4 regions of the Bradyrhizobium sp. LB11.1 genome follow, and region 4 is predicted to be linked to each of the others. Evidence: predicted binding sites of a transcription regulator. Region 4 holds the regulator's gene; each other region holds the start of a gene.
What was found. Region 4 encodes LexA, which represses DNA repair genes until DNA is damaged. Its sites were predicted from a motif close to TGTTCNNNNTGTGTTCNG; they were not measured.
Positions count from the first base shown of each region.

Region 1: a site for LexA is predicted at 6,613-6,630, ahead of ABIA96_RS16400 (single-stranded DNA-binding protein). Genes of this name have one in related genera too.
Region 2: a site for LexA is predicted at 6,759-6,776, ahead of uvrA (excinuclease ABC subunit UvrA). Genes of this name have one in related genera too.
Region 3: a site for LexA is predicted at 5,284-5,301, ahead of ABIA96_RS19070 (ATP-dependent Clp protease adaptor ClpS). Genes of this name have one in related genera too.

Region 1 covers NZ_JBEPTH010000005.1:440,038-447,770, reverse strand. The annotation lists gene coaD (pantetheine-phosphate adenylyltransferase) at 1-54, opposite strand, end outside; gene ABIA96_RS16415 (hypothetical protein) at 315-572, shown strand; gene ABIA96_RS16410 (potassium transporter Kup) at 762-2,615, shown strand; gene gyrA (DNA gyrase subunit A) at 2,721-5,465, opposite strand; gene ABIA96_RS16400 (single-stranded DNA-binding protein) at 5,972-6,472, opposite strand; gene ABIA96_RS16395 (outer membrane protein) at 6,892-7,653, shown strand.
Region 2 covers NZ_JBEPTH010000005.1:432,264-439,996, forward strand. The annotation lists gene ABIA96_RS16365 (DUF1217 domain-containing protein) at 1-491, opposite strand, end outside; gene ABIA96_RS16370 (nucleoside hydrolase) at 1,411-2,337, opposite strand; gene ABIA96_RS16375 (HAD-IA family hydrolase) at 2,364-3,005, opposite strand; partial or broken gene ABIA96_RS16380 (DinB family protein) at 3,024-3,598, opposite strand; gene uvrA (excinuclease ABC subunit UvrA) at 3,678-6,662, opposite strand; gene ABIA96_RS16390 (outer membrane protein) at 6,953-7,621, opposite strand.
Region 3 covers NZ_JBEPTH010000006.1:413,712-421,444, reverse strand. The annotation lists gene ABIA96_RS19085 (patatin-like phospholipase family protein) at 1-285, shown strand, start outside; gene ABIA96_RS19080 (GntP family permease) at 289-1,743, shown strand; gene ABIA96_RS19075 (tannase/feruloyl esterase family alpha/beta hydrolase) at 1,830-3,491, shown strand; gene ABIA96_RS19070 (ATP-dependent Clp protease adaptor ClpS) at 3,525-5,252, opposite strand; gene ABIA96_RS19065 (DHA2 family efflux MFS transporter permease subunit) at 5,365-6,981, opposite strand; gene ABIA96_RS19060 (HlyD family secretion protein) at 6,929-7,733, opposite strand, start outside.
Region 4 covers NZ_JBEPTH010000005.1:324,342-332,074, forward strand. The annotation lists gene ABIA96_RS15815 (ComEC/Rec2 family competence protein) at 1-201, shown strand, start outside; gene ABIA96_RS15820 (hypothetical protein) at 212-646, opposite strand; gene ABIA96_RS15825 (hypothetical protein) at 841-1,044, opposite strand; gene lexA (transcriptional repressor LexA) at 1,231-1,932, opposite strand; gene ABIA96_RS15835 (molybdopterin molybdotransferase MoeA) at 2,109-3,320, opposite strand; gene ABIA96_RS15840 (hypothetical protein) at 3,607-3,786, opposite strand; gene ABIA96_RS15845 (HAD family hydrolase) at 3,945-4,571, opposite strand; gene ABIA96_RS15850 (alpha-hydroxy acid oxidase) at 4,587-5,714, opposite strand; gene ABIA96_RS15855 (S41 family peptidase) at 6,021-7,358, shown strand; gene ABIA96_RS15860 (bifunctional diguanylate cyclase/phosphodiesterase) at 7,635-7,733, opposite strand, start outside.

The sequences.
Region 1 (7,733 bases), 120 kb from region 4:
ATGGCCGTTGGTGATGGGGTCGAAGGAACCTGGATAGAAGGCAATGCGCGGCATGGTCACGTCCTACCGCGCCCGGCCCGGCCCGGCAAGCCGGGCGGGTTCCGTGTCGGTTTCCTGCCGGTTTTTCCGTCAATCCATGTCGGAAGACCCCGATTTGTTTCGTCCTCGGAGCGTCCACGAAACAAAACGGGGCGCGAACGAAACCATTTCCGGCGTCGGCGAAGACGTCCGGAAGCTGGCCATGGTTACTAATCCACCCAACGAAATGACTGGCCGCACACTGGGCGTAGCGGCCGCATCACAGGGGACCGTCAATGATCAAGGCTCTTTCAGCGATCGCTATTGCTGCGTGTGTTGCTACCGCCCTCACCCTCCTGCCCGGTTTTGCTCCCACTGTTGAAGCGAGCGTCCCGCAGCCGCTTGCCAAGGCCGATCGGCTCGACATCAAGACCATCGGCAGGGATTGCTCGCAGCAGGCATGGCCGAACTTCGAGGCCTCCTGCCTGCGCCGCGCCGGCACCAAGGCTGAAGTCCGCGTCGCTCGCCTCGTGACGGCGGACCGCACCCCGTAGGCGGTTTGTCAGCTCGGCGTCATAAACCTCAAGACGAATCCCATGGATATTTGCGACGTCCCGTCGCAGACTGTGTGACGCTCGCGCCCCTCGGAATGGCCCAACGGGCGCGGTCCCATCGAGGGGTCGCATTTGTCCAGTACGCCCGCAGTCGCTTCCGGACATCATCCTGATCCGCTGCCGCTTGCCATGACCTTGGGCGCCCTCGGGGTGGTCTATGGCGATATCGGCACCAGCCCTCTCTATGCCCTGAGGGAAGCCGCCAAGGCGGCCGCGCACGGCGGCACCGTGACTCCCGAGGCTGTGCTGGGCGTTGCCTCCCTGATCCTGTGGGCGCTGCTGCTGATCATCTCGCTGAAATATGCGATGCTGATTCTGCGCGCGGACAATCGCGGCGAAGGCGGCATCGTCGCGCTTTTGGCGCTGCTGCATGCCCGCCACGCGCAACCCGGCACCTGGCGCGCGCACCTCCTGGTGGTTGGCCTGATCGGCGCCGCTCTGCTCTACGGCGACGGCGCGATCACGCCGGCGATCTCGGTGCTCTCCGCCATCGAAGGCCTCAAGGTCGACGCGCCCTCGCTCGCGCCTGTCGTCGTGCCCGTGACCATTGCGATCCTGGTCGGCCTTTTCATGATCCAGAGGCAGGGCACCGGCTTCATCGGCCGCATCTTCGGACCGGTGATGCTGGCCTGGTTCTTCGTGCTGGCCGCACTCGGCATCCACGGCATCGTCAAGGCCCCTGCGGTGCTGGCGGCGCTGAGCCCGCTCTATGCTTTCGATTTCCTGATCCATCAGGACTTTCACGTCTCCTTCGCGATCCTCGGCGCGGCCTTCCTGGCGGTGACCGGCGGCGAAGCCATGTATGCCGACATGGGGCATTTCGGGCGTCTGCCGATCCGGCTTGCGTGGTTCGCGATCTGCCTGCCGGCGCTGGTGCTGAATTATTTCGGTCAGGCCGCCCTCCTGATCACCAATCCCGGCATGATCGAGAACCCGTTCTTCCAGCTCTGTCCCGACGTCCTGCATTACGCGCTGGTCGCATTCTCTGCCGTGGCGACCGTGATCGCATCGCAGGCGATCATCTCCGGCGTGTTCTCGCTGACGCAGCAGTCGATCCAGCTCGGCTTCCTGCCGCGCATGCAGATCCGCCACACCACCAGCGATGCGATCGGTCAGATCTACGTGCCGCTGGTGAACTGGCTGCTCGCCGCCGCGACGCTCGGCGCGGTCCTGAGCTTCGGCACTTCGGACGCGCTCGCCGGCGCCTACGGTATCGCGGTCTCGCTCCTGATGGCGATCACCACGCTACTCGCCGCCCTCGTCGCGATCCAGTGGGGTTATTCGCCCTGGATCGTGGTCCCGGTGAACGGCTTCTTCTTCGTGATCGACGTGATCTTCTTCTCCGCCAACTCGATCAAGCTGTTCGAGGGCGGCTGGTTTCCGCTGCTGCTCGCCGCCCTCGTCGCCTTCCTGATGCTGACCTGGCGCGCCGGCGTGAAGCTGGTCGAGGCCGCGCGCGGCAAGTTGCGTCAGCCCGAGGAGGACCTGATCGAGACCGCGATCAACAAATGCAGCGCGCGCCTGCCCGGCACAGCCGTGTTCCTGGCCTCGGCACCGAACGGCGTGCCACTGGCGCTGACGCAATTCGTCAAGCACAACCACGTGCTGCATGAGCGCATCGTCCTCGTCACCGTGCTGATCGAGGAGATGCCGCACGTCGCAGATGAGAACCGCGCCGAGGTGATCGAGATCATCCCCGGCATTACCCGCGTGATCCTGCATTACGGCTTCATGCAAAATCCGACGATCTATGAGGGCCTGACGCTCGCCTGCCGCCAGGGCAAGTTGCCCGGTATCGACCTTTCCGACATCACCTATTATGTCGGCCGCGAGACCATCATCCCGAGCGAGGACATCCCGGGCATGTGGGTTTGGCGCGAAGGCCTGTTCGCCTTCCTCCAGCGCAACGCCGAACGCTCGGCCGCGTTCTTCGGCGTGCCGACCAAGCAGGTCGTGGAGTTCGGCACGGAGTTGGAGATCTAGGGCAAGTGCGTAGCCCGGATGGAGCGAAGCGTAATCCGGGTTTCTCGCCACGTATGCGGAGCCCCGGATTTCGCTTCGCTCCATCAGGGCTACGGGGGCTATCCGTTACTCCCCGCTTGGCTCTCCATTCGACCCGTTGCCGCTCTCGGCCTCCTCCGTGATGTGCTCGACCGAGACGACATGCTCGTCCTCGGCGGTGTCGAACACGATCACGCCCTGGGTCGAGCGGCCGGCGATGCGGATGCCTTCGACCGGGCAGCGGATCAACTGGCCCTTGTCGGTGACCAGCATGATCTGGTCGGCGTCCTCCACCGGGAACGAGGCCACCAGATTGCCGTTGCGGTTGTTGACGCTCATGGCGACGATGCCTTTGCCGCCGCGGCCCGTGGTGCGGTACTCGTAGGACGAGGTCCGCTTGCCGAAGCCGTTGACGGACACGGTCAGCACCACCTGCTCGGCCGCCGACATCTCGGCATAGCGCTCCTGCGGAAGCTGGAAGCTGCCTGAGGTCTCCTCGGCCTCGGCATCCACCGCCGGCTCCTCAGCCACAGCTTCGCCGGCGACCGCACGGCGCATCTTCAGGTACGCCGAACGCTCGTCCGAACTGGTCTCGACGTGGCGCAGGATCGCGAGCGAGATCACCTTGTCGCCCTCGCCAAGCGCAATGCCGCGCACGCCCATCGAGGTGCGCCCGGTGAACACGCGCACGTCGGTGACGGGGAAGCGGATGCATTGGCCGCCGGCGCCGGTCAGCAGCACGTCGTCATGCTCGGTGCAGATCTGCACGTCCACGATGGATTCATTGTCGTCGAGCTTCATGGCGATGATGCCGGAGCGGCGGACGTCGACGAAGTCGGACAGCTTGTTGCGTCGGACGTTGCCGCCGGTGGTCGCAAACATCACGTCGAGATTGGCCCAGGTCGATTCGTCCTCGGGCAGCGGCATGATGGTGGTGATGCGCTCGCCCTGTTCCAGCGGCAGGATGTTGATCAGCGCCTTGCCGCGCGCGTTCGGCGCGGCCATCGGCAGCCGCCAGACCTTTTCCTTGTAGACCTGGCCGCGCGAGGAGAAGAACAGCACCGGCGTATGCGTGGAGGCCACGAACAGGCGGCTGACAAAATCCTCGTCGCGGGTTTGCATGCCGGCGCGGCCCTTGCCGCCGCGGCGCTGGGCGCGATAGGCCGACAGCGGCACGCGCTTGACGTAGCCGGCGTGCGAGACAGTGACGACCATGTCCTCGCGCTGGATCAGGTCCTCGTCCTCGACCTCGCCTTCCTGCTCCATGATCACGGTCTTGCGCGGGGTGGCGAACTCGGCCTTCACCTCTGCAAGCTCGGTCTTGATGATCTCCAGGACGCGGGCACGCGAACGCAGGATGTCGAGATAGTCGGCGATCTCGCCGGCAAGCTTGTCGAGCTCTTCGCGGATCTCGTCGCGGCCGAGCGCGGTGAGACGCTGCAAACGGAGGTCGAGAATGGCCCTCGCCTGTTCCATCGACAGCCGGATTGTGCCGTTCTCGCTGATGCGATGGCGCGGATCGTCGATCAGCGTCAGCATGTCCTCGACATCCCGGGCCGGCCAGTCGCGCGACATCAGGGTGTCGCGCGCAGTGGTCGGGTCGGGCGAGGTGCGGATGACGCGGATCATCTCGTCGATATTGGCGACCGCGATCGCCAGACCGACCAAGATGTGAGCGCGATCGCGCGCCTTGGCGAGCAGGAATTTGGTGCGGCGTGTGACGACCCGTTCGCGGAAGTCAACGAAGATCGCCAGCAGATCCTTCAGATGCATGATCCGCGGGCGGCCGCTGTCGAGCGCCACCATGTTGACGCCGAAGCTCGTCTGCAGCGGCGTGAACCTGTACAGCTGGTTCAGCACCACATCCGGCACGGCGTCGCGCTTCAACTCGATGACAACGCGATAGCCGTCGCGGTCCGATTCATCGCGCAGGTCTCCGATGCCCTCGATCTTCTTTTCCTTGACCAGTTCGGCGATGCGCTCGACCATCGTCGCCTTGTTCACCTGGTAGGGAATCTCGGTGATGATGAGCGCCTCGCGCTCCTTGCGGATGGTCTCGATCGCGACCTTGCCGCGCATGACGATCGAGCCGCGCCCGAGGTGATAGGCGCTGCGGATTCCCTGGCGTCCGAGAATGACGCCGCCAGTGGGAAAATCCGGTCCCGGCACGATGTTGATGAGTTCATCGATCGTGAGCGCAGGGTTCTCGATCAACGCGACGCAGGCGTCGATGACCTCGCCGAGATTGTGCGGCGGGATGTTGGTCGCCATGCCGACCGCGATGCCGCCGGCGCCATTGACCAGAAGGTTCGGGAACTTGGCCGGCAGGACCGACGGTTCGGTCTCGTTGTTGTCGTAGTTCGGCTGGAAGTCGACGGTGTCCTTGTCGATGTCGGCCAGCAGGGCCAGCGCCGCCTTTGTCAGTCGCGCTTCGGTGTACCGATAAGCGGCCGGGGGATCGCCGTCGACCGAGCCGAAATTGCCCTGGCCGTCGATGAGCGGCACGCGCATGGAGAAGTCCTGCGCCATGCGGACCATGGCGTCGTAGATCGACTGGTCGCCATGGGGATGATATTTACCGATGACGTCGCCGACCACGCGGGCGGACTTGACGTACTTCTTGTCCGGCGTGTGCCCCTGCTCGTTCATCGAGTAGAGGATGCGGCGATGCACCGGCTTCAACCCGTCGCGCGCATCGGGCAGCGCACGCGCCACGATCACGCTCATGGCGTAATCGAGGTACGACTTCTTCATCTCCTCGTAGATCGAAACGGGGCGAATGTCGGAGGGTTGCGCCGGCTGGTCGCCGGGCTTGTTGTCGTCGTCAGCCAAGGGGGAATCCGGTGAGGTTCTATCTGGGAATCATATAGCGCATCGAGGCCCTGATAACCACCCTTGACGGCTTCCGGGAAGTGCTTTTTCCGACTGTTTTTCCAGAGACTTACGGGCGACGCGGCAGCGCCTTGGACGAGGTCCCGGCGAGGAGCCGGGAACCGCTGCCCAAGCCCCGAAGAACACGCTCTGCATGATGCGTCCCGGGACCGGCGTTAACAGGCCTGCCATCACCAGCGCCGGTGAACCGCCGGATCATGATCCGGCGGTGATCGGTTTACGCGATGTGCGTGCGCCCGCGTCACGCGAGCAGAGACCTGACCAGGGATTGAGACTGACTCGGCTGGCATCTCGAACGATGCGGACGCGCTGTTGTCCACCGAACAGGTCGAATGGGCCGACGTCATCTTCGTGATGAAGAAGACCCACCGGAACAAACTGAACCGGAAATTCCGCTCCAGCCTGAATGGCAAGCGGGTCATCCCCAACCCGCAGAAGGCCTCGCCTCAGAACGGGATGTCGTCGTCCATGTCGTTGTTGCGGCCGCCACCGCCGCCGGCGGCCACGGCACGGCGCGGTGCGCTGCTCACGGGACCGGAAGAGCCGAAATCGCCGCCCGGCTCGTCGCCGAAGCTGCCGCCGCCTCCCCCGCCGCCGCGGCCATCGAGCATCGTCAGCGTCGAGTTGAAGCCCTGGAGCACGACCTCGGTGGAGTATTTCTCTGCGCCCTGCTGGTCGGTCCATTTGCGGGTCTGGAGTGCGCCCTCGATGTAAACCTTGGCGCCCTTCTTCAGGTACTGCTCGGCGACCTTGCAGAGCCCTTCATTGAAGATCACGACGCGATGCCATTCGGTCTTTTCCTTGCGCTCGCCGCTGTTCTTGTCGCGCCAGGTCTCCGAGGTCGCGATGCTCAAATTCGCGATCGGCCGCCCGTCCTGGGTGCGGCGGATTTCCGGATCCTTGCCAAGATTTCCAACCAGAATGACCTTGTTGACGCTTCCCGCCATCGCCGCTCTCCACTCCAAATGCCACTGAATTTCGAAAGGCGCTCGCGCTGCCGCCTGTTGGGCCGACCCTATACGCTTACGAGCGCCGATCAGCCCGGTACGCCCTCGGTTATCCCCACATATAGCATTGACCAAAGATTTGTTCCAGATTTGTTCCTGCCGAAATTGACGGTTGCCGACGCCCACATGCCGGTCCCCAAATCGCTGTGCACGGCGCGATGAATAGGAACCGCCAAAGTTCCATGAAGCAGCGAAAAGCGAATAACATTCAGCATGTTAAGCGCACGTCGGTTCGCCCGCGAGTGTTGCATTCCGGAGACGGACTCTACCTCCGGATGGGGCTACGATTTCCTCGGAATTGGTTCATATGGGCGTCGCGCCTGCTTGACCGCTTCGCGGACAAAACTGGGGAGACTGCAATGAAGAAAATTCTGTTTGCTACAATCGGTACAGTTGCATTGGGCCTATCGGCTCCCGCGAGCGCGGCGGATCTCGCGGCGCGTCCGTACACGAAGGCTCCGCCGCCGATGGTCGCGGCCATCTACGACTGGAGCGGCTTCTACATCGGCATCAATGGCGGCTGGGGCACGAGCCGCAAATGCTGGGACTTCGTGACGCCGGCCGACGGCACGCTGGTCACGGATGGCTGCCACAACGCATCAGGCGGTACGGTCGGCGGTCAGGTTGGCTATCGCTGGCAGTCCAGCAATTGGGTGTTTGGCGTGGAAGGCCAAGGCAACTGGGCTGACTTCAGCGGAAGCAACATCAGCCCGACTGCCCCCGGCCAACAGGACCGTACGCGGATCGATGCCTTTGGCCTGATTACCGGCCAGATCGGCTATGCATGGAACAACGTCTTGCTCTACGTAAAGGGCGGTGGCGCAGTCGTGGGAGACAAATACGACCTCGTTGTCGCGCCAGGGCTCGTGGGTGAGGGCACGGTCTTCGGTTCGGCCCGCGAAACCCGCTGGGGCGGAACGGTCGGCGCGGGCGTCGAATTTGGCTTTGCCCCGAACTGGTCGGTGGGCTTCGAATACGATCATATTTTCCTCGGCACGCGTAACATCGACTTCACCTTTGCCGGCGCTTTCGTTCAGACCGAACGCGTCCACCAGGACGTCGATCTGGCCCTCGTCCGCTTGAACTACCGTTGGGGTGGCCCGGTGATCGCGAGGTATTGATTCGCCTGAACCCATTTAGGAATCGAAAGGCCGGCCATGTGCCGGCCTTTTGCTGTTTGTTCCCTAAGGGAATTATAGGT
Region 2 (7,733 bases), 110 kb from region 4:
AGCCGGTCGTCGTTGAGAAGCTGGTCGGCGCCGGTCACTGTGCCGATCGTGGCGTTGTAGTATTTCGTGTCGGCGGCAACGGCATCGACGTTGCTCTTCATGGCTGCCGTGTACAGCCCGATCATGTCGTCGGTCTGGTTGTCCGATTGCGCAACCTTCGTTTCACCGCCGCCGAAGGAAAAAGCCGCGGCAAAATCCCGGTAACGCTTGTCGATCAGCGTGTTGGCAAAGCTCTTGGAGTCCGAGAGATCGCTCTGCAGCACCTTCTTCATGAAAGCCTTGGCGTAGGCCATGTCCTCCAGGCCATAGGCTTTCGTGACGTAATGATACAGGCGATAATCGTTCATCAGATCGTCAACGCTGTGCACCTTGCCGATGTTGGCTTTGTAATAGGCGGCATCGCGCGATACGTCCGATTGCTGCGCCACCCGTGTCAGGGACTGCGCGAGATTGCGCGCGACGTAGCTATAGCCAAAATATGTGGACACCATGGGGAATTCCTGACGGCTCGGCGGGGTCCTGGACGTCCGTCAATCATTGCCGGGTCGCAAGGCGGGTGCTGGCGTCATGCCAGCAGGCAGAAACATTGTTACAATTCATTGCTGTGATTCCGAGTGACAACTTTAGGTGCCGCTTGCGCCCAAGTGCCGCATCGCGTGGACCTCTCCGGCAAGCCACCTGCAAGCTTCGTGTTTTAGTAAAAAGTTTGAGATCGCGAACACGGGCTTTCATCCTCGCGGCACATCGTGCCCGAGCTTTGCGGCAGTTGCAGCCCTCGAAAGGGTGCCGAGGGCGCAGGGAAGGCCGGGTGCCGGCTGGCACCCGCGGTCCACTGTGCAATGATTGCGCTACAAGAGGCTGCACAGCGGCATACAGGTGAAGCCAAACATCCGGCCTTCCCTGCGCAGTGGTTTGACGGCTTATGTCGCGCTCTCCCCGGGGAGCGATGCACTATTGCCCCCGTCGCCTTGCAGATGGCTGACGCATGCGCCCGGTTGGGCAACACCCGTCACCGCAAGACTTGGCGCACAGACCCCGGGCGCCAGGACCACACGATTTTGCCGTACGCAGGCTGCACCGGTCGTGCGCGCGCGGCGATCGCTCACGGAGTGACCCGCCCTGCAACCACCTTCGCGCCGATGCGGCCCGCGTCCACCACGTCCCATCCCGCGTGTCGTGACGATCGCGATGCGCCCCTCGGCCGGGTTGGGATGGTCGGAATATGATATATTTCCGAATTCGCGTAAAGCGAATTATTTTGCCTGGAGAGCGTTGACCATCATCTGGCGTGTTTTGCCCGCCGGGCAACGTAAGGGTTTGTGGGTCGCGAGCGGCGCTCCCGCCGCGCCGTGCCCACCGTCTCTCCGTTGTCTCGGCACCAATGGTGGGCACGCTTCCGCTTTGCCCACCCTACGGCACCTTCGATGCCGCAAAATCTCGCAGCTTTACGAAAAAGTCCTTCAGGATCGGATTGCGATCCACATAGGTCACGTAGCGGATCGGATGGCGACGGCGATCGACGCTCCAGGTCATCTGTTCGGTGAGAACCGGGGCAGGGATGATCACGCTCGGTGCCCACAATGGATTGAGCAGCCAGCCGACCGGCGCCATGTCCCAGATCTCCTTGGCCCAGCCCATGTGATCCGGCGCATACTCCTTGAATCTCTGAGCGAGGAACGCGCCGATGCTGCCATGCGGTTCGACGTAGCGCTCGATTTCCGGCACCGTCGAGTGAAGGCGCGAGGTAACGCCCTTGCACGGCACCAGCACGAGCGAGACGCCGCTGTCGAGCAGCACCTGCGCGCCGCCGACGTCCTGCTTGAGGTTGAACTCGATCGTATCAGGCCATTCCAGCGCGTGACCGCCAAGCCAGACCACGACGATCCGGTCGATGATATCAGGCGCCCTGAGTAGCGCGGAGGCGACGTTGCTGATGGCGCCGATGGCGATGACATAGAGCGGGTTGTCGGGCGAGCCCGCGCGCGCCCGGGCCACGAGGTCGTCGACGGCAGGCGCTGGCTGCGCCATCTTGGCCGAACCGACATAGTCGGTGACGCCGCGATGAACGAGGCCCTCGGCTGCGACGTTCAGGCGCTCCAGCAGGCGCAGGATTTCCTGATAGCTCAGCTCCATGCCGTGGCCGGGATTGTCCGCACGTGCGTTGAAGAACGGCGCGGCGTAGATCGCCTCGACGTCGAACCGCTCGGGCGATAGCAGCATCTGCACCAGCGCGAACTGATCGTCGATCTCGTTGTAGGTGTCGGTGTCGAGCACGACACGCAATCGGCCCACCGGCGGGGTGAGGAGTTTGAGGCGGTTTGTATCCGTGAGCGTCATCACCGTCTCCTCGGGGCGATTGCGGATCAGGCTTTTGCCGGCGCCCGGCAGACCGCATCCGCGATCTCATCCATCTGCGCGAACATGTAATCGGGCGCAAGCGCCTGCAACGCGGCCGGCGCCGCATAGCCCCAGCTCACCGCGCCGCAGGCAATGCCCGCCGCACGCGCCGCCTCGATGTCGCGGACCTCATCGCCGATCGAAATGACGTTTTGCGGGGCAACGCCCGCGCGCCGGATCACCCGGCAAAATTTCGCGGGCTTGCCGAACACGGAAGCCGCGCAGTCGAAATGCGAGAACAGCACGGCTGATACACCGAGCTTCGCTCGCGCATTGACCTCGCTGTCCGATGTCACCAGCGCGAGCTGCACGCCGTTCTCCGCCAGCGTCTGCAGCATCGGCTCGGCGCCCGGAAACAGCGAAATCTCTGCCGCGGCTTCGCCCTTCAGCCGCCGCGCATGCCGCGCGATCGCAGGCAGTTTCCACAAGGGCACCTCAAGCCGGCTGAGGATCTCGCGCGTCGACGCATGCCGCAGCCCCTCGACGTCCTTATCCGTGACGCGCCGAAAGCCGAAGCGATCGGCGACGTCGTTGATGGTGCGGAGGAACCAGGGGAAGCTGTCGACGAGCGTGCCGTCGAGGTCGAAGATGGCGAGGGAGTAGGGCATGGAGGAGAAGTTACACCGCTAGGCTTTCCACACGGTCGCTTCGGTCCATCCGAGTTCGGAGAACTCGGCGGCCCTGAGTGGTGCTTCTCCCTCGGCGAAGAACTCGTCGAGCTGGGGCGGTGCGACGTTGGTTTCGGATAGCATGGCATGCGCCTGTCCGCGGTGATGGATTTGGTGCTGAAACAGATGCATCAGCAGTCGGTCACGGCGTTCAATCTGGACGCTCGTGTCGCGGTTGATCCGGACAAGGCCGTCGAGAAGCTCAGGTGTCAGCGCGTCGCAGACGGCGAGCAAGCGCTTGTCCATGGCGGCCTGGGCCAGCTTCAGCTCGGACAGTGAGCGGCACGGCACCTCGTTTTCCCAGGCGCATGGCCCGAGCCAGCCGCCTTCGAGCGCATCGATGTAGAAGAGATCGATGACGTAGATGTGGTTCAGCGTGCGTTGAAGGCTCGGGAAGAATCCGGTTCGATGGGCTTCGAAATCAGCCTGGCTCAGGCCGGTGCAGGCGGTGAGCAGGCGGTGAGCAGGCGATGGTTCACCCAGGCATTGTTGTGGGCGAAGGCGCGGTAGGTTTGCACGAGGCCTGCGGACATGGCGGTCTTCCCCGGATCCTGCGTCTCACAAGAGCGGTGGCGGATTACGCTTCGCTAATCCGCGCTACGCGGCTTCGAGCTACTCCGCCGCCTCGCTCGTGCTCCTTCGCTTCGGCTTCCGCGCCTTCTTCAGCACCGGCTCCAGGAATTTGCCCGTATAGCTCCGCTGCGCTTTCACGATGTCCTCCGGCGGGCCCCAGGCGACGATCTCGCCGCCGCCGTCGCCGCCTTCGGGGCCGAGGTCGATGACCCAGTCTGCGGTCTTAATGACTTCGAGATTGTGCTCGATGACGACGACCGTGTTGCCCTGCGCGACCAACTCGTGCAGCACCTCCAAGAGCTTCTTGACGTCGTGGAAGTGCAGGCCGGTGGTCGGCTCGTCCAGGATGTAGAGCGTGCGGCCGGTGGCGCGCTTCGACAGCTCTTTTGCCAGCTTGACGCGTTGCGCTTCGCCGCCCGACAGGGTCGTGGCCTGTTGGCCGACGTGGATGTAGTCGAGGCCGACGCGGTGCAGGGTCTGGAAGGTTTCGCGCACGCGTGGCACCGCCTTGAAGAACTCGGCTGCTTCCTCGACGGTCATGTCCAGCACGTCGGCGATGCTCTTGCCCTTGAACAGGACCTCCAGCGTTTCGCGGTTGTAGCGCTTGCCCTTGCAGACGTCGCAGGTGACGTAGACGTCGGGCAGGAAGTGCATCTCGATCTTGATGACGCCGTCGCCCTGGCAGGCCTCGCAGCGGCCGCCCTTGACGTTGAAGGAGAAGCGGCCGGGCTCGTAGCCGCGCGCCTTCGACTCCGGGAGCCCGGCGAACCATTCGCGGATCGGCGTGAAGGCGCCGGTATAGGTCGCCGGATTCGACCGCGGGGTGCGGCCGATTGGCGACTGGTCGATGTCGATGATCTTGTCGATATGCTCCAGGCCCTCGATGCGGTCGTGCGGTGCTGCGCCTTCGCTGGCGTTGTTCAGCTTGCGGGCGATGGCCTTGTAGAGCGTGTCGATGAGAAGCGTCGACTTGCCGCCACCGGACACGCCGGTGACGGCCGTGAACAGACCGAGCGGAATTTCGGCGGTGACATTCTTGAGATTATTGCCGCGCGCGTTCACCACCTTGATGGTGCGGCGATGGTTCGGCGGACGCCGCTCCGGCACCTCGACCTCAAGCTCGCCGGTGAGATATTTGCCGGTGAGCGATTTCGGGTTGCGCATGATCTCGGCGGGCGTACCTTCGGCGATGATGTGGCCGCCATGCATGCCGGCGCCGGGGCCGATGTCGAGGACGTGGTCGGCGAGTAGGATGGCGTCTTCGTCATGTTCGACCACGATCACGGTGTTGCCGAGGTCGCGCAGCCGCTTGAGCGTATCGAGCAGGCGGGCGTTGTCGCGCTGGTGAAGGCCGATCGACGGCTCGTCCAGCACATAGAGCACGCCGGTCAGTCCCGAGCCGATCTGCGAGGCCAGGCGGATGCGCTGGCTCTCGCCGCCGGAGAGCGTACCGGAGGAGCGGGACAGCGTGAGGTAGTTGAGGCCGACGTCGAGCAGGAAGGTGAGCCGCTCGCGGATCTCCTTGAGGATGCGCCCGGCAATCTCGTTCTGCTGCGCATTCAACGCCTCCGGCACGGTCTCGAACCATGCGCCGGCGTTCTTGACCGACAGCTCCGAGATCTCGCCGACATGCTTGCCGCCGATCTTGACGCAGAGCGCCTCGGGCTTGAGCCGGAAACCGTTGCAGGCGCCGCAGGGGACGTCGTGGAAATATTTTGAGAGCTCCTCGCGGGCCCACTCGCTCTCGGTTTCCCGATAGCGGCGATTGATGTTGGTGATGACGCCTTCGAACGGCTTCTTGGTGTCGTAGGAGCGGACGCCGTCCTCGTAGGAGAACTTGATCTCGTCCTCGCCGGAGCCATGGAGGATCGCGTTCTGGGTCTTCTTGGGCAGATCCTTCCATTTGGTGGTCAGCGTGAACTTGTAGTGCTTGCCGAGCGCCGTCAGCGTCTGCGTGTAGTAAGGCGACGACGATTTGGCCCAGGGCGCGATCGCGCCCTTGCCGATCGCGAGTTCCTTGTCGGGGATGACGAGGTCTTCGTCGACATGCTGCTCGACGCCGAGGCCGCCGCAGGCCGGGCAGGCGCCATAGGGATTGTTGAACGAGAAAAGACGCGGCTCGATCTCGGGAATGGTGAAGCCGGAGACCGGGCAGGCGAATTTTTCCGAGAACAGAATGCGCTCGGGCCCGCTCTTGTCGTGGATCTTTGCGGTCTTCTTTTTCTCTTTCTCTTCGGCAGGCGCAGCAGCAGCCGGTGCATCGGCATATTCGATAACTGCGAGGCCCTCGGCGAGCTTCAGCGCGGTCTCAAAACTTTCGGCGAGGCGCTGGCCGATATCGGCGCGCACCACGATGCGGTCGACCACGACGTCGATGTCATGCGGGAATTTCTTGTCCAGCGTCGGCGCCTCCGCAAGCTCGTGGAAGGTGCCGTCGATCTTGACGCGCTGAAAGCCCTTCTTGAGCCATTCGGCGAGCTCTTTCCGGTACTCGCCCTTGCGGCCGCGCACGACCGGCGCAAGCAGATAGAGGCGGGTGCCTTCGGGCAGCGCCAGCACGCGATCGACCATCTGCGAGACGGTCTGGCTTTCGATCGGAAGTCCGGTGGCCGGCGAATAGGGTACGCCGACACGCGCCCAGAGCAGGCGCATGTAGTCGTAGATCTCGGTCACGGTGCCAACGGTCGAGCGCGGGTTCTTCGACGTCGTCTTCTGCTCGATCGAGATTGCCGGCGACAGCCCGTCGATCTGGTCGACGTCAGGCTTCTGCATCATCTCGAGGAACTGGCGGGCATAGGCCGAGAGCGACTCGACGTAGCGGCGCTGGCCTTCCGCGTAGATGGTATCGAAGGCGAGCGATGATTTGCCGGAACCCGAGAGGCCGGTGAACACCACGAGCTTGTCGCGGGGAATCTCGACGTCGATGTTCTTGAGGTTGTGCTCGCGCGCGCCACGGATCGAAATTGCGTGCAGGCTGGAGCCCACGTTTTGCTGTTGGCGCTTCGCCTTGATCACTTCATCCATCCGAGTTGCCCTCAAGGAATCCCAAAGGTCCGCGATCGCGCCAACGCTGGAGGCGCGCTTTGCCCGGAACCGGGATCGGCGCCGATGGGGTTGTCAGCGAACGTAGGAAGAACGGAGACGGATTTCCAGAGGGACTTGCGAATCGTCAACGGATTGTTCGGCCGTTGGCGGCATTTGGCAGGAGCGAGCGCGCGGAATTGCGCGGGACCTGCCCGTCCAAACAAAAAGGCCGGCGCTAGGCCGGCCTTTCGTAACGTAATGGCGTTCGAGCCTAAGCTCAGTCCTTGAACTTAGTACTTGGCAACCACCGGGCCGCTGAAGTGATAGTTCACGCCGAACTGCACAGTGTGGAAGTTGAGCGTGCCGGTCGTCACGGGGACGCCGAGGCCACCGAAATAGGTCTCGCTGCCGAGGCTGCGATAGAGGTACTCGCCCTTGACCGACCACTGCGGAGCGATGAACGCCTCAACGCCGGCACCGACGGTCCAGCCCGAGTGGAACTTGCTGTCGGAGACGGTCGCACCGAGCGCGCTGACGCTGAGCTTGTTGTCGATCCAAGCGTAACCACCGGTGCCGTAGAACAGCACGTTGTTGACGGCGTAGCCGATGCGACCGCGAACGGTGCCGAGCGCGTCGGTCTTGGACGACACGGTGATACCGAGCGCGGAGGCCGAAGCGCTGACGTCAGCCCAGGAGCCATCGGCTTCGAGGCCGAACACGACGTTGCCGGTCTGCCAGTTATAGCCGGCGGTGCCGCCGACGAAGCCGCCCTGCATCCTGGGGCTGTTCGAGTCTTCCCAGGCGCCGCCGCCGACGATACCGAGGTAGAAACCGGTCCAGTTGTAGACCGACGCCATGGCCACCGGAGCCTTGGTGTAGTGGCGCGCCGCCAGATCGGCAGCCGAAGCGGCGCCAGTGAGGGCGAGCAGACAGGCCGAAGCCAACAAAATCTTCTTCATAGTCAAGAAATCCCAGTCCCAGTTTCTGTGTTGACTTCCGTGCGTCGGAAGCAGGATCGGACGCTGTGGTCCAACTGGCGTCGGCTTACACCACTGAAGCCGCAAGTTGAGT
Region 3 (7,733 bases), on a different contig from region 4:
AATTCGCCGCTGATGAAGGAGTTGCGCATGATCGCGCTGCTGCGTCAGGCCGCCGATCCCGGCAGCGGCGAGGGTGCGCGCTGGGCGAAGATGCGGACGCACCGGGTCAAGAGCGACATGCTGGCGAAGTTCGGCGCCTCATCCAAGCTCAACGCCGAATGGGAGTTCGTCTCGATGCTGCGCGCTGAAGGACGCCAGGCGGCTGCGACGTTCCTCGACGAGCACGGCGCGGACATCGGCCGGCAATCGACGGCCGATCTCGATGTTCTCCTGGCGGAGTGCTGAGGCATGGGGCTTCTCGGCCTCTTCGTCGGGCTCGGCTTGCTCGTCCTGTTCGCCTTTCGCGGCTGGAGCGTGCTGCTGCTTGCGCCGCTCGCCGCGCTCGTTGCTGCGCTGTTCGGCGGCGAGCCGCTGCTGGCGAATCTGACTCAGGTTTTCATGGTGAATGCCGCGGGATTTCTGGCGCAGTTCTTCCTGATCTTCCTGCTCGGCGCCGTCTTCGGCAAACTGATGGACGATAGCGGCGCGGTCACGTCGGTTGCCGGTTTCATGGCGAAACGTCTCGGCGAGCGGCGCGTGATCCTGGCCGTGGTGCTGGCGGGGGCGCTGGTTACCTATGGCGGCGTCAGCCTGTTCGTCGCGTTCTTCGTTATCGTGCCGATGGCCCGCTCGCTGTTTCGTGCCGCCGCAATTCCGCGCCGGTTGATTCCGGCAACGATCGTGCTGGGCACGTCGACCTTCACCATGTCGGCCCTGCCGGGCACGCCCTCGATCCAGAATGCGATCCCGATGCCGTTCTTCGGTACGACGCCGTTTGCTGCACCTGGCCTCGGCATCATTGCTTCCCTCATCATGCTCGGCACGGGATTGTGGTGGCTGCATCGCGCCGAGGCCAAGGCCCGGCGCGCCGGCGAGGGTTATGGTGATGACGTCGAGGATGCAACTGAGCGCGCTGCGTCCGACGAACTCGTGCGCGAACGCGCGACGACGGCACGCGAGTTCGATCCGGCGGAGTTGAAGCACGGCCGTCGCAGCAGCGTGCCCTCGCCGGTCGTGAGCGCCATCTTGCCGCTGGTCGTCGTTGTCGTCGTCAATCTCGCGATGTCGCTCGTCGTGTTGCCGCGCCTCGACGTCTCCTATCTCGCTGAACAGCGCTTTGGCGGTACGTCGCTTGCCGCGGTTGCGGGCGTGTGGTCGGTCGCGGTCGCCCTGACCGCTGCCATCGTCACGACCATCGTGCTGAACTGGTCGCGCCTGCCGGCGTTGCGCCAAACCATGGATGCCGGCGCCAATGCGTCGGTGCTGCCTGCATTCAGTGTCGCGAGCCTGGTCGGATTTGGCGCGGTCGTCGCCGCGCTCCCGGCGTTTGCGTTGGTGCGTGAGTGGGTGCTCGCGATCGAAGGCGGCCCGCTGGTCTCGCTCGCGGTCGCGACCAACATCCTCGCGGCGCTGACCGGCTCGGCATCGGGCGGCCTGACGATCGCGCTCGATGCGCTCGGCCAAACTTATGTCGAGCTCGCCGCGCGCACCGGCGTCGATCTTGCGTTGATGCATCGCGTCGCGGTGATTGGCTCGGGAACGCTGGACATTCTGCCGCACAACGGTGCGGTGGTCAGCCTGCTCGCGATCTGCGGCCTGAGCCATCGCGACAGCTATCTGGACATCGTGATGGTTGGCATCGTGACGTCGCTACTGGCGCTGGTGGCGGTCATCGCCTTGGGCAGCGCGGTTGGGTCATTCTGAGCTGAAGCGATTGACGCAAGGACCAAGGTTGCATTGAATGCAGCCGACTGTCGGATTGAACCAGAGCAAAACGCCGGGTGGAAACGATGACGCGAACGAGGGCAAAGCTGTGCGCATGGCTGGTGGGGACGGCGGCTGCGCTGGGCGCGACCGGCGCGTCCGCCGCGACGCTGGCCGAGGATGCGGATACCGTCTGCAAAGGGCTCGTCGGCGACCCCGATGCCGTCAAGATCGACGCCGCGACGTTGCAGACAGGGTCTCAGCTCGCCGTCGCCGAGCGCGGGCCGACGCCGTCGGGGCGCATTACGCCGGCCAATCCCGGCTTCTGCAAGGTGCTCGGCCATATCGAGCCCGTTGATCCCAAGGCGCCACCGGTCAAGTTCCAGGTCAATCTTCCCATCGAATGGAACGGGCGTTCGGTGCAATATGGCGGCGGTGGCTTCAACGGCGTGCTGATTACCGGCCTCGGTTTGCCGCCGGCCTATCCCTTCGACAAGCCATCGCCGCTCGCGCGCGGCTTCGTCACCTACGGCACCGATTCCGGTCATGAGTCCAAGCCGGGCGAGCCGCCGCAGCTGTTCGCGCTCAACGACGAAGCGTTCGAGAATTTTGCCCACCGCGCCTACAAGAAGGTGCGCGACGCCGCGGTCGTGCTGATGCAGCGCGCCTACGGCAAGAAGCCGGACAAGATGTACTTCATGGGTTCGTCCGAAGGCGGCCGCGAAGCCCTGACCATGGCGCAGCGCTATCCCGACGATTTCGACGGGATCTTTGCGCGTGTGCCCGTCATCAACTGGGTCGGCTTGCAGCATGCGGGCACCCGCTCCGGTCTCGTCACCATGGGCGAGGGCTGGATCAATCCGGCGCAGGTCAAGCTCGTGGGCGATGCGGTGCGAGCGGCCTGCGACAAGGCGGACGGATCCGACGACGCGCTGGTCCAGGACCCCGTCGCTTGCAAGGCGGCGTTCAAGGTCGAGACATTGCGTTGCGCCGACGGCAAGAGCGGCGATCATTGCCTCACCGACGCCCAGATCAAGGCCGTCGATACGCTGCATGCCACCTACAAATTCCCGTTCACGCTCGCCAACGGTCTCGACGACTATCCAGGCTGGGGCGTGTCGGGTGAGGACACGCCGGCGATCGGTCCGACCGGCGGCTGGATGGCGTGGTGGCTCGGCACCGCGCCGCCGGCGCAGCCGCCCGCGCCCAACAACGGCATTGCCTGGATCTACGGCGCCGGCGGCATCCAATATGTGTTCGCGCGCGATCCCAAGCTCGACGTCACCACCTACAAGGTCGAGGACCATAAGGCGCGGCTGCTCGAGGTCTCGAGCCTGATGGATTCGACCGATCCCGACCTCAGCCGCTTCCGCGCCCGCGGCGGCCGGCTGATCATGCTGGAGCACATGGCGGACTATGCGCAGAGCCCCTATGCCGGCGTCCGCTATTTCGAGAGTGTCGAGCGCAAGCTCGGCAAGACCGAGACCGCCGAGTTCGCGCGGCTCTACACCGCGCCAGGTGTCGATCATGTCGGCTCCGGCGCGCCCGCCAATGTCGACATGCTGAGCGCGCTGGTCGACTGGGTCGAGAAAGGCACGGCGCCCGGTGACCTCGAAGTCACCGAGCAGAAGGTCGAGGCGCCTGCATTCGCGACGCTCCGCGCGATGCCGCTGTGCCGCTGGCCGGGCTGGCCGCACTACAAGTCCGGCCCTGCGACGGACGCGGCGAGCTTCAGCTGCGCGCCGTAGGGGCAGTGCGAACAGAGCGCTATGGCGGTGGATTTACCCCGCCGCCATCGCTTGTGCGCCGCCAAGCAATTGCGCATTGAGCCGGCCGCCGGAGAACAGCATGTCGTCGAGCGCCTCGTCGATATCGGCTGAGACGACGGAGTTGCCGCCATCGCGCGCGATGCTCGCCTGCGCCAGCCGTCGCATCAACTCCTTGATGAAGGCGCAACTCGTGCCCTCGCTGCGTCGGGCGGCCTCGGTAATGACCGCCTCGTCGAGCGGCAGTCCCTTGCCGTAGAGCCGGACCAGCTTGCCGCGGCCGGTTTCGTCGGGGAGCGGCACTTCGATCGCCTGATCGATGCGGCCCGGGCGACCTGCAAGGGCGCCTTCGAGGTCCTCCGGCCGGTTGGTGGTCAGGACAAACAGGATGTCGGCATCTTCCTTCAGCCCGTCCATCTCGTTGAGCAGCTTGTTCAGCATGGATTCCTCGCACGGTCCCATGTCATCGCGGTCGCGGGCGATCAGGTCGACGTCCTCGATCACAACCATCGACGGCTGCAGCAGCCGTGCCAGGCTCATATAGGCGCCGAGCAGGCCGATTTGCTCGGCCGTGATAATCAGCGTCGTATGTTCAGGTAGATGCGTCGCGAGATAGCGGATCGTGTGGGTCTTGCCGGTGCCTGGCGGGCCATACAGGAGGATGCCCTTGCGGGTTGACTGCCCAAGCCGGCGCAATTGATCGCGGGTGCCAACGAAAGTCAGCACATTGCGATCGAGCAGCCGCAGGGTCTGCTCAGGCAGGATCACCTCGTTGCGTGCGACCTGAGGCAATCGGTGCACGGTGATGCCCCGCGAGCGCCCGCGATAATCGGAGTCGGCATCGAGCGACAGGATCTTGCTGCGATAGGTCCGTGCGGCCTGGACGGCCTCTTCCAACTCGCTGAAGCATTGCTGGACCAGGGCTGCACCAGCTGTGCCCGCAGGCACCAGGATCTCGATCCGAATTCCCGGCTCGCGACTGTATTCGCGGTGGGCGGAGAGCAAAACCGCATAGTGGAGACCATCCTGCTCACACAGCCAAAGTCCGTTATCCAGACACTTCGCCGGGCTCCTCTCGCCGACGTCGACGTCAGAGTATTGCAGAGGAGCAATCGCGACCGCATAGCGGCCGCTCTTGAGGAGCCGCGAAATCGAAAGCGTCTCGTAGCGCTGCTCCTCGTTCAGCCCGAATAGCCGGATGGCCTTGCCAAAGAGCCGGTCGACCGCCGCCTGGACATCGACCCGCATATGTCCGGGAAACTGGCGGATCGTGGTCACGAGCTTGCTGCGCGGGACGCCGGTAAAATGCCAGTCCAGCACGTCGCAGGCGTGCTCGAACTCCTTGTCCGGCTCTCTCGGCGTGCTCATGGTGTCTGCCGCACGAATGCAGTCGCTGCACAGCCAGACGGTACGGCTGCCGATGCGAACATCCGTCTGTCCTTTCGGCTTGCCGCAGAGCTCGCATGGCGTCTTGATCTCTTCGATCGTGATCTTCAGGGGACGCTGGGCGAGCCAGACATATTGTTTGGCCGACTTGAACAGCGCCTCCGCAACCGACTGCGGGTAGGGACCGCAGGCGACTTTGTCCTCGCGCTCGATCTGCGTCATCAGCGCGGCGGCTTCGCGCTCCGTCTTGCCGAAGACCTGGCGAAGCATTCCGATGACGAACTCGTCGGGCGTGTCGTCGTCATTGTAAATCACGAGCTGAGCCGGCTCACGCTCACCGCGCGCGTCATTCGTCATGAAATGAACTCCGCTACAACCAGAACTAGAATGGAACAAATAAGGAACACAAAAGAGGGCGGCCGTCAAGTGTGACGGCCGCGGGCAATTTCGAGCCTCGTTTTCGAAGCTGTTAATGCGCGCCGCTGCCGCCGGCCGCCTTCACTCGTCGCGTCAGCAGCACCGCGATTGCGGCGACCACCAGCACCACGCCGATCACGGCAAACGCGTCTGAATAGCCCATCACCAGAGCCTGGCGCTTCACTGTCTTGCCGAGCGCGATGATGGCCTGCTCCCGCGCGGCGTTGAGGTCGGGCACGCCGTGGGCCATGAAGTAATCCGTCATCTGCGCGATGCGGCTGCGGACCTCCTCGCGGCCGAGCGTGACCGACTGGCCGATGATGTTGGAGTGGAACTGCTCGCGCTTGGTGATGATGGTGGCAAGCGTCGCCGTGCCGATCGCGCCGCCGAGGTTGCGGAACATGTTGCTGATGCCGGAGGCCGCAGCCGCGTCCTGCGGCGCGATGCCGCCCGTCAGCACCGAGGTCAGCGGCGTCAGCACCATGGCCTGTCCAACCGCGCGCACGATGTTCGGTATCCAGAACTGGTCGCCGGCGTAATCCGGTGACATGCCCGTGTTCATGAAGCAGCTATAGGCAAAGATCAGAAGCCCGGTGATCGCGATGTAGCGCGTGTCGAAACGCTGCATCAGCTTCGGGATCAGCGGGATCAGCACGAGCTGCGGCAGCCCGGTCCAGGCCAGCACATTGCCGATCTGCTCGGCATTGTAGCCCTGCGCCTGGCCGAGATAGGCGGGCAGGATGTAGACCGAGCCGAACAGCGCGAAGCCGACCATGGTCATCGCGACGGTGCCGAAGCCGAAATTGCGCTGCATCAGCAGGCGCAGCCGGATCAGCGGCTTCTCGATGTTGAGCTCGATCGTGACGAACAGTGTGAGGCTGACAGCCGCGATGATCGCGAGCTTGACGATGAAGGGCGAGGAGAACCAGTCGTCCTTGTTGCCCTCCTCAAGCACGGCCTGCAGCGCCGACAGCCCGATCGCCATGGTGACGATGCCTGCCCAGTCGCCCTCTTTCAGGAGGCCGAGCTGCATCTTCTGCTTCTCCAGCGTGAGATAGAGCGCAGCCACCATCACGGCGGTCGGGATCACGTTGACGAAGAAGATGGTGCGCCAGCCATAATTCTCGGTGAGATAACCGCCGATGGTCGGACCGATTGCCGGGGCAAACGTGACGGAGAGTGCGAAGATCGCGAGACCGACCGGCTGTTGCGGTTTCGGCAGCTTGGTCAGCACCAGCGTGAACGCCATCGGGATCAGCACCCCACCGGCAAAGCCCTGCAGGCCGCGCATCGCGATCATCGACGGCAGATCGTGGGTGAAGGCACAGGCGACCGAGAACGCCGCGAACAGCGCCGCACTTGCCATCATGTAGCGTCGGAACGAGAACACGCGGCTCAAATAATCGGTTAGCGGAATCACGATGATCTCGCCGATCAGGTACGACGTCGAGATCCAGGAGCCGTTGTCGGCGCCGGTGCCGATGCCGCCCTCGATATTGGCCAGCGAGGCATTGGTGATCTGGATGTTCAGGATCGCCATGAACGAACCGATCATGGCGGCGAGCACGGCGATCCAGACCGCGGCACTCGCGCGGTTCGGATCGACGGCGACGTTGTTAGACGTCGCGGCCGATGTTGCTGATGTCGAAAGTGAGAGGCTGTTTGACATGGCACGACCCTCCGGAAACGAGCTTGGCCTTTGCTGCGGTCTTGGGCGTGTCGGCCGCATTCGCGGTCGGCGCGGTCGAACGGGTTGCGATCGTCGGGATCACGGACATGCCGGGCCGCAGGGTGATCGCAGGCACTCCCTCGGCATCCAGCGCGATCTTGACGGGGATGCGCTGCACCACTTTGGTGAAATTGCCGGTGGCGTTGTCGGGCGGCAGCAGCGCGAATTCCTGGCCGCTGGCCGGCGCGATGGAATCGACGTGACCGTGCACGACCTGACCGGGGAACGTGTCGACCTCGATCTCGACCTGCTGCCCGGCGTGGACGTGGGTGAGCTGGGTCTCCTTGAAGTTGGCGACGACATAGGCGCCCTCGGCCGGTACGATCGCCATCAACTGCGTGCCGGCCTGCACGAACTGACCGACGCGCAAGGAGCGATTGCCGACGACGCCGTCGATCGGAGCGACGATCGTGGTGTAGCCGAGATTGAGTTCGGCCTGGCGCTGCAGGGCGGCTGCGCGCGCGGCGGCGGCCTTGGCTTGCAGGATCTCCGCCTTCAGAAGCTCGACCTGCTTGAGGGCTGAGGCGAGGTTGGCGGTGTCGCGCTGGATCGCGGCGTCGGCACCGGCGTTGCGCGACTGCGCCTGCTGCGCGTTCTGCACGCTGCCATAGCCCGTCGCGGCGAGATCCGTGTAACGCTTGTTCTCCTGCTGCGCGAAGGTCTTTGCAGCAGTGTCGACGTCGATGGTCGCC
Region 4 (7,733 bases):
GTGAGCCAGGGCGCGCTCGCGCTGACACGGCGTGGCGGCGGCTTTGCGATCGCGGCGGTGAGAGCGAAGGGCACAAGCCGACCCTGGTCGCCGGCAGCTGCCGGCGATGGAGAGTCCGGACTGGCCCTCATGCCACGATCGGCGGCTCCGCGCTCCAAAGACGCAACGCCATCGGAGGCCGACCTTCAGGCCGAGGATTGAGATCCACGCTTCAAGCGATTGGCAGACGCGGCGGCGTCGGGCGACTGTCAGCGGTGATCTGCGGCTTGTGCCCGCGCTCGCCGAGCGGCTGGGTCACGGGCAGCTGCAGCACGGTCGCGCGCTGGCCTTCGACCAGCTGTGTCACCAGCACGTATTTGCCGTCGGGGAATTCGATCGCGTCGTGATGGCGATCCGGAATGTGCGGATCGACCTTGCCGAACTTGCCGACGCGGGAGCTGATGGTGCGCGTCCAGATCCAGCGATTGTCGTAGCGGACGTTGTCGGCGAAGGCGAGCTCCGTTCCCGGCAGCAGGCAGACCGCGACCGACATGTCGGCTTCGGAAGCGAAGCCGCGCGTCGAGGTGCCGCGGAACGTTGTCGCGACGATCGTCTCGCCGACTTCTGCGGGACGCGTCGCGACGGCATGCAGGCTGTAGTCACACATCGGGTGCTCCTCAATCAGGATAGCAACCCGCGCCTCTGTCTCGGAGGCGCAGGCCTCTATCAGAGTGGAAGCCTGCAAGCGTCTGCTTGGTTGTGGGCAAATCTGCGGCTCGGGTCCGCAGCTTGCCATCACATTTTCTTTTTCAAATGCAGGAGGAACAAAGCCTGCGCTTGCGCATTCTTCGAGGCTCTCCGTCAGCAGTCGGCCGGTGCCGACCAGCCTGAATATTGCCAGGTCGGCTGCGTCTGCTGTTCGGCGGCATTGCGGGCACCGCGGAATTGTTCGCACGTGGCCCGCGACGCCCTGCGGGCGTGATGCTTTGGCTGCGACGCGAAAGCTTGTGACGCTGATGCTGCGATCAGCGCCATTGTGACGGCGCCCAAAATGATCTTGCGCATGGTTGTCTCCTCGGTCTCGCAAAGCCCTGCGAAGCGATCGGTGCTTCGTTGCGGCGTGCCGAGGATGTCGCGCCGGAGAGGTGGCCGGATAATCTGTGCGAAACCAGAAAGACTATCCAGCCGGAGCGGACAATCGTCCGCTCGAATTGTTGACGCGCGGCCTGCCGCCGGCAGGGCGCAACCGCCTCAGTATTTGCGATAAAGCCCGATGAGCTTACCCTGGATCTTCACCCGGTTGGGTGGAAGGATGCGGACCTCGTAAGCTGAATTCGCCGGCTCGAGCGCGATAGAGGCGCCTCGGCGGCGGAAGCGCTTCAAGGTTGCCTCCTCGTCGTCGATCAGGGCGACCACGATATCGCCGGTGTCGCAGCTCTCGTTGCGCTGGATCAGCGCCATGTCGCCGTCAAGAATGCCGGCGTCCACCATCGAATCGCCGCGCACCTCGAGCGCGTAGTGCTCGCCCGAGCCCAGCATGTCCGGCGGGACGCTGATGGTGTGGCTCCGGGTCTGCAAGGCCTCGATCGGTGTACCGGCCGCGATCCGGCCCATCACGGGCACCGCGACGGGACGCTCGCCTTCGTCGGCGGGCAGGCTGGAGGTCGTTCGCACCTTGCCGAGATTGCCCTCGATCACGCTCGGCGTGAAGCCGCGGCGGCTGCCGGCGGCGGCCTGGAGCTCAGGCAGCTTGATCACTTCAATGGCGCGAGCGCGGTTGGGCAGGCGGCGGATGAAGCCGCGCTCCTCGAGCGCAGTGATCAGACGATGGATGCCTGACTTCGAGCGCAGATCGAGCGCATCTTTCATCTCGTCGAAGGAGGGCGGCACGCCGCTTTCCTTCAGCCGCTCGCTGATGAACCGCAGGAGCTCGTATTGTTTGCGCGTTAACATCTCGACCAAAATCCCCCGGTTGATGTCGTCCGATTCCGAGACGCTGAATTCAGCAATAAGCCGCTACATGCTCGAAACAAATCATGAACGGACACTATATGTTCGATACATGTTCCGCAACTGCTTAATTTACCGTGAACGCGCTTAAGTTCGCGGAGCGCACGCGAACACAGCGGTCAGACGGGCAGTCGCAGCACCTCGCAAGGCGTGCCGGCTTCGGCTTTCGGCGCGAACGGCGCGCGCACGAGAAGTGCCTGTGCCGCAGCGAGATTCGCAAGCAGCGAGGAGTCCTGGTGATTGACGGGATGCGCTACCAGCGTGCCGTCATCACGCACATCGAGGCGCGCGCGAAGATAGTCCTCGCGCTGGTCGTTGGCGCCGACGTCGCGGCCGAGCACCGCGTGTTCGCGGCGATGGTGAACGACCGAACGGCCCGACAGCGCGCGAATCAGCGGCACCAGGAACAGGAACCCACAAACGTAGGATGACACGGGATTGCCGGGCAGGCCGATCACCCGCATCGCCCCGAGCTGCCCATTCATCATCGGCTTGCCCGGCCGCATGGCGATCTTCCAGAACGCCATCGAGATGCCTTCGGCTCTTAGTGCCTGCTGCACCAGATCGTGGTCGCCGACCGACGCGCCACCCGTCGTGATCAGGACGTCGGCGCCGGTTTCGCGGGCGCGGCGAATGCCGGCGGTGGTCGCCGCAAGCGTGTCGGCGGCAACCCCGAGGTCGACGGTGTCGGCACCCTCGCTGCGGGCAAGCGCATGGAGGGCGTAGCCGTTGGAATAGACGATCTGGCCATGGCCCGGCGTGCTGCCCGGCATGACCAGCTCGTCGCCGGTGGCGAGGATCGCGACCTTCGGGCGGCGCCGAACGGCAAGGCTCGGATGGTTCATGCCGGCGGCCAGCGCGAGATCGCGCTCGGTGAGCCGGACGCCCTTGCGCAGGAGCACGTCACCCTCGGAGAAGTCGATGCCGGCGGGGCGGATGTGCCGCCCGGTGACGCCTGCCTCCTTGATCGTGATGCGGTTGCCGTCTGCGAGGGTGTCCTCCTGGATCACGACTGCGTCCGCGCCCTCGGGCACGACGCCACCGGTGAAGATCCGCACGGCTTCGCCGGCACCGACAGTTCCTGCAAACGGCCGGCCGGCCGCGACTTCGCCAATGACGATGAGCTGCGCGTCGACCTCGGCCGCATCCGCTGCGCGGACGGCATAGCCGTCCATCGCCGACATGGCCTGCGGCGGCTGCGTCCGCCGCGCCGCGACGTCGCGCGCGAGCACACGATGGAAAGCCGCGTCAAGCGCGACCATTTCCTCGGCCATGGGCGCTGCACCCGCAAGCACTGCTGCAAGCGCATCGGAAACGGGCATCAAGGCCACGGCGAACTCCCGCTACAAGTCGAAAGACTCGGTCGGCAAGTTTCTAGCCGAGCGGGAGGGCGGACGCAAAAGGGCTATACTGGCGCGGAGCGTGCGCTTCCGGGCTCGAATGGCCGATTATCCGCAATTTGCTTTGATGCCGAGATTGAAGTGGCGCTCCGCCATTCGGGCAATCAATCTCACGCCGCGGCATGATCCGGAAGGCGAAAGAGGCCGGCACGAGGATCGGGTTATGGCCAGGACGGAATACGAGAGCCACGGCGAGCGTCGATCTGTTTCCTGGCTTCTAGTCCGGACTGACATCGGGCGCCATAGGCCCCTGATCCCTGTCGGGCATCGGATCCGCCAGGGCCTTCAGGTCGGCGGCCTTGCTGATCAATTTTGCGGAGAGCTCAGAATCCGAGGTGGTTCTGGCGAATTTCATCAGCAGGGAGGCCTGCTTGGTGAGGTAGGTTTTGCCCAACACGTCGATACTTCCGATGTAGAATTCCCAACGGACTGATGAGTCCGGAAGCGGGCCATTCGTTCCCGGAACTTTGTATAAAATTGCACAGAACGGTTTGGTTCCCCGTTCCCCGATGAAATGGTTCCGGAAGCAGGTGGTTGGACTGCGCAACCGCCGGATTAAATTCCCAGCGCCTTCAGCGCTTTGCCGACGTCGTGGGGCGAGGTCACATGGATCGCGGTGAGGCCCCGGGCCCTCGCGCCTTCGATATTCTCGGCGAGGTCATCGAAGAACACGATCCGGTCTGCCGGCACGCCCATCGCGGCAACGACATGGTCGAAGGCTTCCGCATCCGGTTTACGCAAGCCCATGCTTGAGGACAGATACAGCTCGCGGAAATGGCCCAGCAGATCGGCATATTCCTTCGAGAAATGGTCCACATGCGGGCGGTTTGTGTTGGAAAAGGCATAAAGCGGCATGTGTCTGGCCGCGCGCGGCAGCAGATCCGCAATGTCGGGCATCTCGCCGGCGAAGATCGCGTTCCAGCCTTCGAGGAATTCTGCGTCGGAAATCGTGATCCCGAGCGAGCGCCGGAGCGATTCGAAATAATCCTCGTTGCTGATCTTGCCCATCTCGTGCAGCCGATAGGCTTCGCTGTCACGCACGTAGCGCGCGACGATGGCCTCAGGTGTGCAGCCGGCATGTCCCGCCCAGCAGGCGATCGCCTTGGAGAAATCGATGTCGAGCACCACGCGCCCGAGATCGAACAGAAGCGCATCCGCGCTGCCGGGAGAGAGCGAAGTCATTGCGTGCTTTTCTCGTCAGTACCGATAAGGCTCGTGGTCGAACAGCGGGAACGCGCTGAACACGCTCGGTGCATTGGTTGCGGTGGCCTGATGCAGGCAGGACTTGTTGACCTCGCCGAATGAAGTCGCCCCCAGGAGACCGAGACAGCGCAGCACCTCGTCCTCCAGCAGCTCCAGCATCCGCGCCACGCCGGCCTCGCCGGCCGCAGCCAGGGCCCAGCACTGCAGCCGACCGATGCCGACGAGGTCGGCGCCCGCCGCGATCGCCTTGACGATATCGGTGCCGCGGCAGACCCCGCCATCGACCATGATCTTGGCGCGACCCTTCACGGCGTCGACAATCTCGGGCAGCACATGCATGGCGCCGCGGCCGTGATCGAGCTGGCGGCCGCCATGGTTGGAAACGTAGATCCACTCGACGCCGTGATCGACCGCGATCTGCGCGTCCTCGGCGGTGGCGATGCCCTTGAGGATCAGGGGTATCCTGAACTTGTCCTTGACCATCTTCACGGTCCGCCACTCCAGCCCCTTCTGGTAGTCGCCGCCAGTGGCGCGCAGGCGGCTCTCGCGAACGTAGCGCTTGGCAATGTCACGCTCGCGACGGCTGTAATGGGCGGTGTCGACGGTCAGGCAGAAGGCGGCATAATTGGCCTTCTCGGCGCGGCTGACGACGTCGGCGACAAATGCGTCATCCCCGCGGACATAGAGCTGGTACATCCGCAGCGCATCGGGGGCGGCCTCGGCGGTCTTTTCCAGCCCGGGCTCGGAGACCGAGCTCTGCATGTGCGCCGCCCCGAAGGAGCCGCAGGCCCGCGCCACGCTAGCGGCGCCGTGGGGGTCAAAGATTTCCAGTGCGCCGACGGGGGCGAGCACCACGGGCAGGCGCATCTTGCGGCCGAACTGCTCGACGGAGCCATCGACCTTGCGCACGTCGCGCAGCACACGCGGGCGGAAAGCGATCTCGTCCAGCGCCATGCGGTTGCGGCGCATCGTGGTTTCGGTCTCGGCCGCGCCGACGATGTAGTCCCAGGCGTTCTGGTTGAGGTTGGAACGCGCTTTCCGGATGAATTCGTGCAGGTTCTGGAACGGCTCGCTGCTGGCGCCGAGTTCGACGTTCCGTTCCGGCCGGAGTGCTTGGTTCATTGTTATCCTCCCGAGAATTTGAAGTCTTATGTCATCGGGTATCTCGTCCGGTCCTCCAAAACCATCCTAAAATCGCATAGCTGTAAGGCGTCGTCCGGCGGACCGATTCCCGCTCTGAGCGAGCGGTCTTCCGAACGTTGCCAAATGTTTAGGTCAGGGCGAAGGGATTTTTGCCGCGTACCCGTCGGCGTGGCAGGCCGGCCTTGAAGAAACCAGAATGATATTGTGAGAACCGGCTTGGATCGCCATTTGCATGGCGGCTGCCAAGCTTCAAAAGAACCGCTCAGCGAAAAGGCCACCCATTCCATGCGGAAAACCCTGCTGTTCCCCCTGGGCGCGCTCACCGGAGCATGCCTGACCCTCCTCGTATCCGGTCCGCAGGGCGGACTATGGGCGGCACGGGCGGCGGCCAGCGCGGATGATGCCTATTCCCAGCTCAATTTGTTCGGGGAAGTCTTCGAGCGGGTGAAGGCGAGCTACGTCGAGAAGCCCGACAATTCCAAGCTGATCGAAGGCGCGATCACGGGCATGGTGACCTCGCTCGATCCGCATTCGCGCTACATGAACGACAAGGCCTGGACCGAGATGCAGGAGACCACCTCCGGCGAGTTCGGCGGCCTCGGCATCGAGGTCACGATGGAGGAGGGCCTGGTCAAGGTCGTCTCGCCGATCGATGAAACGCCGGCGTCCAAGGCCGGCATCATGTCCGGCGACCTCATCAGCAAGATCGACGGCGAGAACGTGCAGGGCATGACGCTTGAGCAGGCCGTCAACAAGATGAAGGGCCCCGTCGACACCCAGACCAAGCTCACCATCGTACGCAAGGGCGCCGATGCCCCGCTCGATGTCGCGATCAAGCGTGAGATCATCCACGTTCGCCCGGTACGCTTCCACGTCGAGAACGGCGACATCGGCTATATCCGCGTCACCTCGTTCAACGAGCAGACCACCGACGGCCTGAAGAAGGCGATCGCCTCGATCTCCAAGGACGTTCCGCAAGAGAAGCTCGTCGGTTACGTGATGGATCTGCGCAACAATCCGGGCGGTTTGCTCGACCAGGCCGTGTCGGTGTCCAGCGCATTCCTGCAGCGCGGCGAGGTCGTCTCGACCCGTGGCCGCAATCCGGAAGAGACCCAGCGCTTCACCGCGCATGGCGGCGACCTCATCAAGGGCAAGCCGCTGATCGTGCTGGTCAACGGCGGCTCGGCCTCGGCCTCCGAGATCGTGGCCGGCGCGCTCCATGACCACAAGCGTGCCACGATCATCGGCACGCGTTCGTTCGGCAAGGGCTCGGTGCAAACCATCATTCCGCTCGGTGCCGGCAACGGCGCGCTGGCGCTGACCACGGCGCGCTACTACACGCCGTCGGGCCGCTCGATCCAGGCCCAGGGCATCGCGCCCGACATCGAGATCCTCCAGGACGTGCCGGCCGAGCTCAAGGGCCGCGTCGACACCATTGCGGAGTCGCAGATGCGCGGCCATCTGCACGCTGCCGACGGCACCGAGCAGACCGGATCGCAATCCTATGTCCCGCCGGAAGAGAAGGACGACAAGGCGCTGCACGCAGCCTACGACTTCCTGCACGGCGTCACCGTGAACGCGGCGGCCGCAAAGCCGGCGCCGAAGACGACGGTGCCGAACTAGGCTCTCAAGGTCCTTGCGACCTTTAGACATCGCCCGGGAGTGGATAGCCACTCCCGGGCGAATTCGTGCGGCGACGATTCCAGTTGCCGCGAGGATTGTGTTTTCGCGTCGGGCTCGCGCCACCAAAGCGCGATGAGACTGGGATGAATCGTCATCGCTCTAGTTCGGACGTCGCTCACAAAGGGGCGCTTCGGGTCAAACGCCGTCCGTAATGGCCGAGCTGCGCGATTCCGCTTCGCCGCAAAAAGCGGGACCTTTCCAGTCGCACGTCCCAGCCTAGCCTGCCTCGCGGCGGCGCGCTTCATTGCCCTCGCGCTGGGCGAGGCGGCTGCGATGGAGCGCGAACAGCTCCATGACCTTGTCGGCCGGCTTTGC